DNA from 4 places in the Paenibacillus sp. EKM211P genome. Region 2 is predicted to be linked to each of the others. Evidence: riboswitches for the same ligand, from Rfam matches in the RefSeq annotation. Region 2 holds a riboswitch; each other region holds the start of a gene.
The links. Region 2 has a riboswitch for cyclic di-AMP ahead of G9G57_RS24700 (C40 family peptidase). Riboswitches for the same ligand answer to the same signal wherever they lie in the genome.
Positions count from the first base shown of each region.

Region 1 (3,171 bases), on a different contig from region 2:
TCGTATCTGCTTCGACAGCACGGCGAATGGCTACCGTATCATCCCGGCCTTCCACCACGATCACTTCCTTGATCATCTTCGTTTCCCTCCACTGTTACACAGCAACATATATTTATCTTTCCCTGCTTTTGAAAACAAAATAAGAAGAGGGTATCCTCTTCTTAGCATGGCATAACTATGTTGTTAATACTATCGCATTGTCCTCAACATACACAACCTGTTTTAGTTGATTTCCGGCTTTACAGGTCCGATAACATATACGGTTTTACCGTGCTTACGACCAAATTGGTTGGCCCGGCTCAAACTCTCATAATACACATCGATTTTGTGGCCTTTAATCGCGCCACCGGTATCCTCCGCACGGCGGAAGCCCACCCCTTCAATATACACCCACCACCCGATTGGAATTACACTCGGATCGACAGCGATGGTGCGTCCTTCCGTGACACGCGTGCCGGAGGCGGTACGTGTACCGATACCTGGCTCCTGTGCGGAATACGCCGTCATGGAGACATTTTGTAAAACTTTTCTATAATTAAAATTAATACCTGCTTTACGGACAGCACTGCCCGAACTAACCTTTGTAGCCTTAACCGCATCTTTAGGGCCGATGGAAGCAGCTAGAACGACCGGTTTCTTCTTCGTTCCTACCGCAATTACCTTATCCACACGATTCTGTGCGACTTCCTTGTTGACCAGCTGTTTGGATACCAATTTTCCATCATGGTATACCTTTTGAACATGCTGGACTACCACACCCGATTTGCCACTTTGAATGACTCGATTATCGCCTTTATAGAGACTTGGATCTGCCGTTTTGATGACCTGATAAGGCACTTGTTTTTTCTGTTCGACCTGCTGTTTCTTCACACGGACGATTTTTATGTCCATGTTAGCTGAAACAGAGGCATCCAACGCAGGGTAAACTTTATCCGTTGATGATAATTTATAGCCCGAAGTGCGAATGGCACCCTCTACTGTATTTTCTGTTGTGTACAGCTTTTTCGTCTTATTGCCTGAGGATACTTTAACCTGATTGGCACGTTTAATGACTACGCGATCCCCATCCTGTACTGCTCCATTTAGCGGCATGGAAATTGTATCATGCGGCTGAAGTGAAATAGAATGCTCATTGAGCAAATCTTGGAGCTTGGATTCCCGGGTTTCTACCGCAGATGCCTTACCATCGATGACAAAAAAGACTTGTTTTTTAGATTGCGTGTACATCAGAATTGAAATCATAATCGTTAGTGCGATTAGAAAAATAGCAACCAAAGCAGCCTGGCGCACATTCTCTTGCTTCCAACGTAATACGTAAGACATGCTGGATGAGCGTGACTCATGGGTCTCCTCTTTTCGGAAAATGCCCATTTCCTCCGTCCTCCTTACATAGCCCGCCGTCTGGAGTAAGACATAGTTGATCGTTGACGTGACTATAACAGATTTTCTACAAGACAAGCCCGTACTGCGACTGTCCTGCACCATGTACCCGTCTTCGCGGCATGCTGTCCTCCCCTGTTTAACCACAGTATGATGACAGATTTTCTTTTATTCACAACAAAAAAAGCCAAAGAAAGAGACTAGAGAGCTCTTTCGTGGCTTCCGACATGTGTGAATATGCGGGAAAACTCATGCACGAGATGGCTTCTCTCTTGTTACGCTTACGGGGTTAGCTGTCGGGTTCGGACGTAGAGAGTCGCCCTAGCTTAGGTCAACCGCTCATGGCGGTCGCCTTCACATTCACCCCGAAGACCCAGAAAGAAATCGAAATACGGCTTCTCTACCTGTTCATCCCATTCGGGAAATGAATTTCGGTTGAGCCGGCTGCTGAAGAGACATTCTCTCTTGCACATACGCCGGACGTACTGTAAGCCATATCGGTTCCCCCGTTCCCTGCAAAAGGGACTCAGCGAGACTGGTTCATGAAATGATTTGTTGATGTTTACACTCAACAACAATTCACTGAAAAGATGATATCCTGTTTCCATGCATGTTGTAAAGCAGGTTTCAAGTACATTTTTTAAAATATTCGGTTAAAAAATTGTAATATTCTTGAGTTTCCTGCAACAAAATCATAATTAGCTCCGTCTATCTCTTTATTTTGATTGATTTCTTCGCTTTTTCACTGAATGTCAAATCGTTCCAAAGCATTTTGGGTCGTAATGGATACCAATTCCTCCACTGTAATTCCCTTAATTTGGGCAGCTACCTCTGCCACCAATCTCACATGGGCCGACTCATTTCGCTTCCCGCGAAACGGATGAGGCGTCAAGTATGGCGCGTCCGTTTCAATCAGCAGACGATCCAGCGGAACCAGGGCCAGTACCTCTTTTGGCTGCTTGGCATTTTTGAACGTTATGGGCCCGCCAAAGGAAAGGTGAAAGCCCATATCCAGCACCATTTTAGCGGTCTCCCAGCTCCCAGAAAAGGAGTGCATGACTCCGCCAATCTCGCCCGCCTTTTCCTCACGTAAAATCCTCACAATATCTTCATGTGCATCTCGGTTATGGATAACAATTGGCATGTTGAGCTCACGTGCCAGGCCAATTTGATTTCGAAGTACCCGCTGCTGCACATCCTTTGGTGATGTATCCCAATAATAATCCAGACCGATCTCTCCGATCGCTACAACCTTTTTATGACTGCATAACGATGCAATCCATTCTAAATCACCCTCCTGCATTGTAATGGCATCCTGCGGATGCCATCCAACGGCTGCATAAATAAAATCATACGTCTCAGCCAGCTTCATGGTGGATGGAATGGTCTCACGATTAAATCCGATATTGATCATCCGTGTTACTCCTGATTCGACAGCACGTGCTATAACTTCTTCACGGTCTTCGTCAAATTGTGGCGCATCTAGGTGAGTATGAGTGTCGAATAAATCCAAGGTTTTCATCTCCTTTTCTTACTTACATTTCTATATATTTGTCTATTGTTTGACAAAATAATTCCTTATTTCGGCAGGAAGCCTGTCTTTTACCCCGTTCAATTTATTCTGGGGAAAATACATGTGATATTTTCCTCGGTGAATGCCACTTATTGAGCGTACAATTTCTGAAACTTCGGATATTTCCCGCACCTCGCCCTGACGTCCAAGCAGTAAAATCTGGTTGTCCGTTGAACCGCCCTGCCGAAACACATCATAAGGAAGATCTGTTGGAAAAT
Region 1 covers NZ_JAAMNS010000020.1:81,223-84,393, forward strand. Annotated here, with positions in the region: gene rnmV (ribonuclease M5) at 1-76, opposite strand, end outside; gene G9G57_RS22705 (3D domain-containing protein) at 223-1,371, opposite strand; cyclic di-AMP (ydaO/yuaA leader) riboswitch at 1,643-1,922, opposite strand; gene G9G57_RS22710 (TatD family hydrolase) at 2,123-2,893, opposite strand; gene G9G57_RS22715 (HD domain-containing protein) at 2,936-3,171, opposite strand, start outside.
Region 1: linked by a shared signal. The riboswitch ahead of G9G57_RS22705 (3D domain-containing protein) and the one ahead of G9G57_RS24700 (C40 family peptidase) in region 2 are both predicted to bind cyclic di-AMP.

Region 2 (3,171 bases):
TCGTCTGGCTTCCTCGGCAATGGCCCGGACAAAATCGGAGCCTGTGCCATGTCCGCATCTTTCGGGATGCATTCCAAGACCCAGCCGGGTCACACCGACCATAGGGAAATATTGAGCAAATCCCGTCAGCTCATTCTCTTCGTCCAGGACCGCAACATATTGCTCTTGGCGAAGCGTGGGACTTCCAAATTCGACTTCAAGTGCCTTCATTTGTTCCCAGGGAAGCCAGCCGTATATGTTGTAGGGGGGATCATAGCGCCACTCACAGATTTCAGCCGCTTGATGCTCGTCCATCGGTACGATCCGGTAGTTGGATATTGAGGCCGGCACTTTTCCATTCCTCCTTATGCAGGTACTTCAATCATTAACCACAGATTGTAGACAAGTTGTAGGAGAATGGCAAGCGTGTTTATTTCGTACCTAAGTCGGGTATACATTCAATAAGAAGGATTTACTGCTCATATGCTCCCCCAGCGGTGACGGTAAAACCGACGATGTTCGCTAAAATTGAAACCTTTTGAGGTGTCAGTTCGTCAGTAATGATAATCATTGCTGATGTAGTGGACATAAAAAACCGCAATTCGATTCCGGCCAGAATCAAATTGCGGCTAGGGTTAGCTTGCTGTGCGGTAGTTATTCTACGTTGTCGTCATCAGGAATATCTGAAGCTACAGAATGGTAAGCGTCTGTGCTCATAATTCTTTTTGCACCGACATAACGGTTAGCGTAATAATTTTCGTTCAGTGAGCTAACTACTACACCACGTGAAGTCGAGGAGTGGGCGAATTTCCCTTCACCTACGAAGATACCTACATGGGAAACGCCTCTTCCTGTGGTGTTGAAGAACACCAGGTCGCCTGGTCTCATTTCATCGCGGGATACAGAAGAACCCATTTTGAATTGTGATCCAGATTGATGCGGCAGTTTAATTCCCAGTTTGTTGAATACATACATTGTGAAGCCGGAGCAATCGAATCCCTCGAGTGTAGTGCCTCCGCTTCTGTAGTTCGTTCCTTTGGCATCTTGGATGACCTGGTCCATCTTAGAGTCTGCAAATGCACTGCTGCCACCGAATGTAAAAGATGTAAAGGCAATGGCGAGACCCATGGCTGCGATCGTTAGCTTCTTCTTCAAAAAAAATATACCCCTTCCAATGCCTGCGAGGTTAGCTTAAGGATTCGGTAGAAGGTTCCCCTATGACCACTCTGTTGCGAGATCAATTCACCCAAACTGGTTCCCCCGCTTCCTAGGTGCCAGGAATTAGGCTTAACTTAAGATGTGCACCTTGGAGAGCAGTATTCACGACAACGATGTTTTTAAGATAAAGGTTACAATAAAGATTACAAAGTTGTTACTATCAGTTCACTGCGATTATTGTAACAAAGACAGCAGGCTTTGGCAAATGTTTCATCGCAAAAAGTTACAAAAAAAATCTGTTCCTAACGCTCCAGGAACAGATTCTGTTAACAGTATTCAGTTATGTGCTGTTTGCACGGGAAAGAAAAAAGTTTTTTCGACAGCTGAAAATACAGGAGAGAGCATATTGTGAGGGGTTAGCCTCTGCTGGAGATATCGATGTGCCATAGCCGATACTGTGAACTGATATGCCACAGCCTGACCAGACTGGTAACAAAATGATACGATTGCTGGAGAATCAGCGCCAACATACCCGTCCAAATCATCGCCACGGTGCCAAATAGACCGAAAACTAGCAACACACAAGTACCGAGCAACAGGGATACACCAACAGCCGGAAGAAGCTGGCGAAAGAAGGCAAGCAGGGAGGATAGTATGGCGTGACCACTGACAGTGCCCAGCTGCATATACAGGATGCACTGCCGAATGACCCAACCGTAAGCTATCCACCCCATGGCATAGGGCAACAAATGCAGCAGGTAAGAGGAAGATTGCAACGTTCCTACTACAATAGGATAGAGTCTCGGTACCACCCAAAAGGCGGGAAGCAGCAGCAAACCCAACTCGATGATGTAATACAATAGCGATGACATACCGTGGCGTTTCATCCCCTTGAAGAAGGACAGGCTTTGCGGTTCAGACGCATCGGTATGCAGGCTTTGATATATGCCAGCTCTAATGAAGGGAGTGATTAGTATGCGCAATACGGTCGCCCCTAGTAATATCCACAAGTACACATGTACTTCCCGGCTGTCCATCAAGGCGATCTGGCCCTCCATCCAAAACAAGGTCTTTCCCAGTTCGTTTTGGCTCTGATCAGGATAACGTAGCAGCAGCGGGATAACGGCAGACTGTACCAGCCTATAGAGAAATACTCCCCACAGCAAACGATACAGAAATAAAATGATAACGATATAAAAGCGTATGCGTACCAGCGCCCAGCCTTCTTTTATAACAGTCCGCATCTATAGACACCTCACCATGACAGACTTCCAAGCAGTGTCTCCAACAGCTTGGTTACACTTACACTCCAACGGGTTTGTTGTTTTTCGTCCAATTCAGCCTTCAGGCTATTATTAATATGCTTGTTCTCCAGTGCAATAGTGTATAGAGGATCTACAGTCACATAGGACACGGGGGAAGCGCTTTTGAGTCGGAAAGTTGTACTTTTGCCCGCACCATCCCATGCCTTGAATATCGTTGTGCCATCCTTGAAGGTAAATTGAACAGGGATTTTGGGATAATCTGCTCCTTTTTTGCTGAGCGTCACGACTGCTTCATATCCATTCTCCAACTTGCGGTTCGTGATGCGATCGACAGAAAAGTCCGCCATCTGGCCGTCATATACATATTGTTCAAAATAGTGGCTCCATGAGCGTCCAGTCACCCTCTCCACGACACGCTGAAAATCCTGTGAGGTCGGATGCTTGAATCGGTAGGTCTGGACATAGGTTCGCATAATCCGGTCCATTTTTTTCGTACCCACCTGACGTTCAATACCTCGTAGTACCAGCTTGCCTCGTGAGTAGGCATTTTGTGCATACTCAGCCGACGATCCGTACTTCCAGGATTCGCGGTTTAGGGGCTGTGGAGAAGCTACCTGTCCGGATTGTAATGGCAAGTTGGGGATAAGCCCATATTCTTGCTCCATGAGCCGTTCTTCTGCATAGGAGGTGAAGCCTTCATCCAGCCAGGGCTCCTCAAATTCATTATTGGCTACCATTCCGTAGAAATATTGATGCCCAATCTCATGAA
Region 2 covers NZ_JAAMNS010000026.1:16,384-19,554, forward strand. Annotated here, with positions in the region: gene G9G57_RS24695 (GNAT family N-acetyltransferase) at 1-330, opposite strand, end outside; gene G9G57_RS24700 (C40 family peptidase) at 634-1,134, opposite strand; cyclic di-AMP (ydaO/yuaA leader) riboswitch at 1,140-1,277, opposite strand; gene G9G57_RS24705 (hypothetical protein) at 1,554-2,381, opposite strand; gene G9G57_RS24710 (M1 family metallopeptidase) at 2,393-3,171, opposite strand, start outside.

Region 3 (3,171 bases), on a different contig from region 2:
GGAAGGGATTAAGCAAAACACAGATTCAGCGTAACGTGATCCCGGCTACCAGACCTGGCTCCATTATTTTAATGCATGCAGGTGGAGGTCAAAGTTCCAACTTGCAAGGTACTGTCCAAGCTTTGCCGGGTCTAATCCACTCTTTAAAAGCTAAGGGCTACAAGTTTGTCACAGTCCCCCGGCTACTTCACACATCGGAACGAAAATAACAGTATGTCTAAGCCTCGTATATACCAACAACGTAAAAAGGCTGCCTTGACGAGCAGAATGCTTCTGCTTGTAAGACAGCCTTTTTTAGCGATAAACGACCGTACTGATAAGAAGTCGTCCCAGTTATATGTTGTGTGCTATAATATTAAGTTTACATAATATATATTATGTTTAATGAAATCAAATATATGCACAATGCTATTTATCAATAACGTACAGTTTCACATTTTGGAAGCCGAAGTCGTTCACGAATGATTTGTTGCCAGGGATAAAGATATCAATCCGCTTTCCGGTAATAGCGCTGCCCTGATCACGGGCAACGGCTACAAAAGAATGGTCTGGCAAGCCGGGATGGGAATAGCCTGTAACTAGCACCTTTGTTCCCATAGGAATGACTTTCGGGTCTACTGCAATTGTACCCAGTTTAAGCGGATTACCGTAGTAATCGACTGCACCCCATTTGCCATTTTCATCAGCTGCGGCTGAATATGCTGTTGCTTTAACATCAACAACTTTACTGTAATTGAATGTTTTGCCCCATGCTTCAATTGTTGGCCTCTCATTCGCTGGTGCTTTCTCCGTAAGAAGCTGTGGTTTCGAATCCGAAGCCGCCTTCACACTTTTTTCGTCTGGCATTTTAATTTGTAGACCTGCATATATGTTGTTGGACGCAATATCCGGGTTAGCCTTCGTCAAGTCATCTACCGATACCCCATAACGTTGAGCAAGCAAAAAGAAAGTATCGCCTTCTTTGGCAGTATGAAGCGAAGCAGCATTTGCTACTCCAGCTGTCTGTGCCAATCCTGCAATCGCTGCGGCAAGCACCGCAAATTTCATGGTTTTTCCAATATGTTTTAAGTGTTTCAAAGATATGTACCTCCTCTGTTATGCCTGCGAAGTTAGCTGTCGGATTCGGACTCAGGAGAAGCCCTATGCTTGTGCAATTCACCCCTAGGCATATTCCACAACATCTATATGACGCATTGGAATAATTGCCGTTGTTACGTCCCCCGCACTTCCCATGGTTTGAGCCCAGCACCTGAGTAATTGTTATCATTGCTGCTGCCCCGGTAAGTTTTGGCTTACTGCATAATATCACAATTTTGTAACCTTATCTGCATGAAAATGTTGGGAATCTTGAACATCATACTATATCCATTACAATTTTGTCATCAAAAATCGGTTTTTTGTTACGAAAATATGGAGATATGGTGACAAAAGGAGAAAAGCCCTCCGTGAAATATCATCACGAGAGGGCTTTGTCAATAATTCATAAAAGCATTTTCTTACAGCACTTTAGCCAGAAAATCACGGGTACGATCATGGCTTGGAGTTCCGAAAACTTGCTCCGGCGTACCTTGCTCTATAATTTGACCGTTGTCCATAAAGATGATTCGGTCTCCTACCTCACGAGCAAAGCCCATTTCATGCGTCACGATCACCATCGTCATGCCGCCTTCAGCGAGCTTCTTCATCACATCCAGAACCTCTCCAACCATTTCAGGGTCCAGGGCAGAGGTAGGTTCATCAAACAGCATTACGTGCGGCTGCATGGCGAGAGCACGTGCTATCGCTATACGTTGCTTTTGACCGCCAGATAACTGGTTCGGGTAGGTATTCTTCTTATCCTCAAGACCCACGGTCCGCAGGAGCTCCAACGCAATTTTCTCCGCTTCTTTCCCCGATTGCTTCTTCACCTGCGTTGGTGCAAGCGTCAGATTCTGCAGTATTGTTTTATGCGGAAACAGATTAAAATGTTGGAAAACCATCCCCATCTTCTCCCGAGTCGCATTAATATTATGACCACGGGCCGTAATCGGCTCACCCTCAAACAAGATTTCCCCTTCTGTTGGCTGTTCCAACAGATTCATACAACGCAAAAACGTACTTTTCCCCGAACCACTCGGGCCGATAATGACGACTACTTCACCTTTGGCGATATCTATATCAATGCCTTTTAAAATTTCATTCTTACCGAATGATTTACGCAGTTGTTTAACGGTGATCACTGGCTCTCAACTTCCTTTCCCATAAACCCAACAGCTTAGATAAGCTGAATGTCATTACAAAATAAATAGCGGCTGCGATTACGAATGGACTTAAGCCTTCGTAGGTAATATTCTTAATGACCTGGGCTTGATACATAATGTCCACCATCCCAATGGTCGAAATAATAGAAGATTCTTTAATGATCGTAATGAACTCATTACCAATAGCAGGCAATATAGATTTAAATGCTTGCGGTAAAATAACGTGACGCATCGCTTTGCCTCGTCCCATCCCGAGCGAGCGGGCAGCTTCCATCTGTCCACGGTCTACGGCCTGAATACCAGCACGGAAAATTTCAGCCAAATATGCCGAACTATTCAGAGACAAAGTAATTATACCGGACTGGAGTGGCGTAAAATTAACACCTAACGTCAAAGCAACTCCGTAATGAATGATCATAAGCTGCACCAGCATAGGTGTGCCGCGCAGTATCTCTACATATGCGGTACCTAGCCACTCGATAATACGAATACCACTCATCCGTAGCAAGGATATGATCAGGCCAATAATGAATCCGAACAGTACTCCGAGCGCAGACAGCAATAGAGTGTAGCCGATACCCGTAGCGTAGAAACTGCGATATTTCAAAAATATATCTACAATGCTATTCGAAGAAACCTGTCTGTCAGCAGACAGTGCACTCGCTTCTGTAGAAAATTTCTCGATCGATCCGTCCGCTTTCAGGCGAGCCAACGTTTTATTTACTGAAGCAAGCAATTCCGCATTTCCTTTACGGATGCCTACAGCAGTTTCTGCTCCTTCATCTTCAGGTACTGCTTTGGCAAGTGTTACGGTACCGTCTAGCGTGTATCCTTTAGCAACGGTATCTTCGATTACAACCGCGTTGATACGCTTGGTCCGAAGCTGGAGTACCAGATCGGATATTTTATCCAATGAGGTTACAGAAGCATT
Region 3 covers NZ_JAAMNS010000016.1:98,704-101,874, reverse strand. Annotated here, with positions in the region: gene G9G57_RS20390 (polysaccharide deacetylase family protein) at 1-209, shown strand, start outside; gene G9G57_RS20385 (3D domain-containing protein) at 409-1,077, opposite strand; cyclic di-AMP (ydaO/yuaA leader) riboswitch at 1,084-1,253, opposite strand; gene G9G57_RS20380 (amino acid ABC transporter ATP-binding protein) at 1,497-2,219, opposite strand; gene G9G57_RS20375 (ABC transporter substrate-binding protein/permease) at 2,206-3,171, opposite strand, start outside.
Region 3: linked by a shared signal. The riboswitch ahead of G9G57_RS20385 (3D domain-containing protein) and the one ahead of G9G57_RS24700 (C40 family peptidase) in region 2 are both predicted to bind cyclic di-AMP.

Region 4 (3,171 bases), on a different contig from region 2:
CATTAAGTTCTACAATGCTGTATTCCTTGGACAGCTCCAAATAATCGAGCAGATTAGGCGTGACCAGCTGATGCGCTACTCGAATACCCATATCCCGTTCCGGATAAATGACTCGGTCCACCCCAAGCTTCTCTAACGCACGCCCATGCAGCACAGATATGGCTTTGGCTACGACTTTTCTCACACCCAGCTCCTTCAGCAAAATGGCGGTCAGGATGCTTACCTGAATATCATCACCAATCGCAACAATGCCGCAATCGAAATTACGTATGCCGAGTGACCGCAACGCATCCTCATCTGTAGCGTCCATCACGACAGTATGTGTCAGGATCTCACTCATACTGTCCACAACATCCTCATTCCGATCAATGCCCAGCACCTCGCACCCCATATCCACCAATTGCAAAGCCAGGCTCGAGCCAAACCGTCCCAAGCCAATGACTACAAACTGCTGCGTTTTCATATCTACTCGAAAACTCCCTTACCCTATAATTATTTTACCTTCTGGATGACGATACAATTCCTTACCCTTTTTCGGTCCCAGTGCATAAGCTAGCGTGAGTGGACCCAGCCTGCCTGCAAACATCGTCAGAGTAATCACCAGCTTGCCTACAACTGTCAAATCAGGTGTAAGCCCCATAGACAGTCCTACTGTCCCAAATGCAGACACCGTCTCGAACAAGATCATCAGAAAATGATGATCTTCGGTTGCGGACAGAATCATCGTCACCCCAATCACGAACAGCAACCCCAGCAATGTAATAGTCAAAGCCTTATAAATGCGTGCCTGCGCAAGTCGGTACCGGAACAGCACAATGTCTTCCCGTCCCCGCAGCATCGAAAACACCGCTCCAATGAGCAGAGCAAATGTAGTGGTCTTAATCCCGCCTCCAGTAGAGCCAGGCGAAGCCCCAATAAACATGAGTATGATGATAAAAAACTGCGTAGCCTGCCGCAAGCCTGCAATGTCCAGCGTGTTGGCACCTGCGGTGCGAGGGGTAACGGACTGGAATAAAGAACCCAGCAGTTTACCACCCCAATCAAGCGAGCCAAGCGTCTTCGGATTCGTAAACTCAAATACAAAAATGACAAGCGTCCCGACGACAATCAGAGCAGCTGTCATGCTGAGTACCACCTTGGTATGCAAGGATAGTCTCTTACGCTTGCGGTAATCTGCCAGGTCTGACATCACTACAAAACCAATGCCACCCGAAATAATGAGGAACATGGCTGTAAAATTAACAATCGGATCATATACATAACCTGTCAGGCTGCGAAATTCACCGAATAAATCAAAACCAGCATTATTAAACATGGAAATAGCATGCCAAATCCCAAAATAAATCGCCCTGCCTACAGGCATATCAAACGACCAGCGAATCGAAAAAATGATTGCACATACGCCCTCAATCATCAGCGAGTACCATAGCACCTTGCGGATCAATCCGACAATTCCTTCGACAGAGGTCTGATTCATCGCTTCTTGCAAAATAAGGCGCTCCCGCAAGGAAATCCGACGCTTGAACACCAGCGCGATCAAGGTAGCCATAGTCATAAAGCCAAGTCCGCCAATCTGAATCAGCGCAACGATGACAATTTGACCAAAGGTTGTAAAAAAGAGCCCTGTATCCTTAACGACAAGCCCAGTTACACAGGTCGCGGAAGCGGCAGTAAACAAAGCGTCTATAAACGCAAGTGGTTTTCCTGTTGTATTAGAAATGGGCAGCATTAACAATAAACTACCTATTAGAATGATAATGGCAAAGCCTGCAACGAATATTTGCGGTGGAGAAAGCCGAAGCCAGCTTGCATTGGGATTCATTTATTCATCACTTCTCCTCCTTGGTGAACTATGAGCATGGAGATCGCTGAGCTCATAAAATCACCAATTCTTTTCAGTTTCTTTTATAAATCAGAAAAGTATCCGCAAAGCGGGATACTTTTGCCTTTCAATACTCACTACACTTTATACGTAACTACCTCATGGAACGTTTGATGACTTTAAGGCGGGCAGCAGCGAAGCGGTCCATTTGAATCTGGAGAAGCGATAGCGCTCGCCTTTGACTCTGAATTTTACCCTTATCAAGGTCTAGAAAATCAAAAAAATTCAGTGGCAACAGCGATTGGAAGATCAAATGGAACGCGCAGCGTCCTTAACTCAGCAAACTTTTATTCACACTTATACACACAAAAAAAGACACCGGAAAACCGAGTGCCTGACTTGGTTCCTGCCCACAGCCTACGAGGTTAGCTGACGGATTCGGGCAGCACAGTATGCCCTATTTACACTTCCGATCCATCAGGATCGGCTGTAAAATTCACCCCAGTAACATGGTTCCCCCGTTTTCTCACAGAAATTCGGCTTAAATGTATGTCATTACCCATATATTTCATAGGCATTGCCTCAAGATTATAATCCTTCTCTATCCAGATCACAAAACCGATTTCGCCGAAAAAACGTGAAATTGGCTTTAATTTGCGATTGGGCATCGCTTAATCACAGCTTATCTAATTTTATTAAAACTTTAAAGTGCTTTCACTCTGTTTTCATGAATATCGCTGGTCTGTTGGCGGGAACCTGTGCAGTATGATATCTTTAATGGATGTTCTTATTTACAGATTAAGGAGGAAACTCATGAATCCTATCGGGAAACCGGTCGTGCTCACGGCCAACTTCAAAAAATTAGGCTTGCTGGGCGGGGTTGGCCTGATTTGCTTTTTTATCTTTCAATTGCTTATTCCCTCGCTTAGCAATCCAAGTCCGGAATCATTGATGAATGCAAAGGTCATCAGCAAACAAGAAGCGATCGTACACGCCCTGGACTTTGCCCGTTCCGAGCTGGGCTATACGGAATCACAGCCAGAGAAGCCTGTCGTGACCTATCAGGCTGAAACAGATTTGTACGGTTATTTATCCAGAGAAAAACTGCTTCAAGCGTACGATCGTACATGGAAAAAAAATTATCCTTATGAAACCTTTCGGGTTGATTTGCCTGACTCCTCAGCGAAGGGCAAGCTGCAAATTCATGTGGATTTATCCACTGGGAAGGTCGTTAGCTTTAAGCGGATCACCTCCAGCACCAATTACACACAGGCTGATGTTTCTACAGATGAACAAGCACGAAGCAAGCTTGTACGTATAGCTGAGGGCGACATGACGCTTGAAGCCAA
Region 4 covers NZ_JAAMNS010000008.1:131,268-134,438, reverse strand. Annotated here, with positions in the region: gene G9G57_RS13945 (potassium channel family protein) at 1-463, opposite strand, end outside; gene G9G57_RS13940 (TrkH family potassium uptake protein) at 482-1,822, opposite strand; cyclic di-AMP (ydaO/yuaA leader) riboswitch at 2,222-2,374, opposite strand; gene G9G57_RS13935 (CPBP family intramembrane glutamic endopeptidase) at 2,636-3,171, shown strand, end outside.
Region 4: linked by a shared signal. The riboswitch ahead of G9G57_RS13940 (TrkH family potassium uptake protein) and the one ahead of G9G57_RS24700 (C40 family peptidase) in region 2 are both predicted to bind cyclic di-AMP.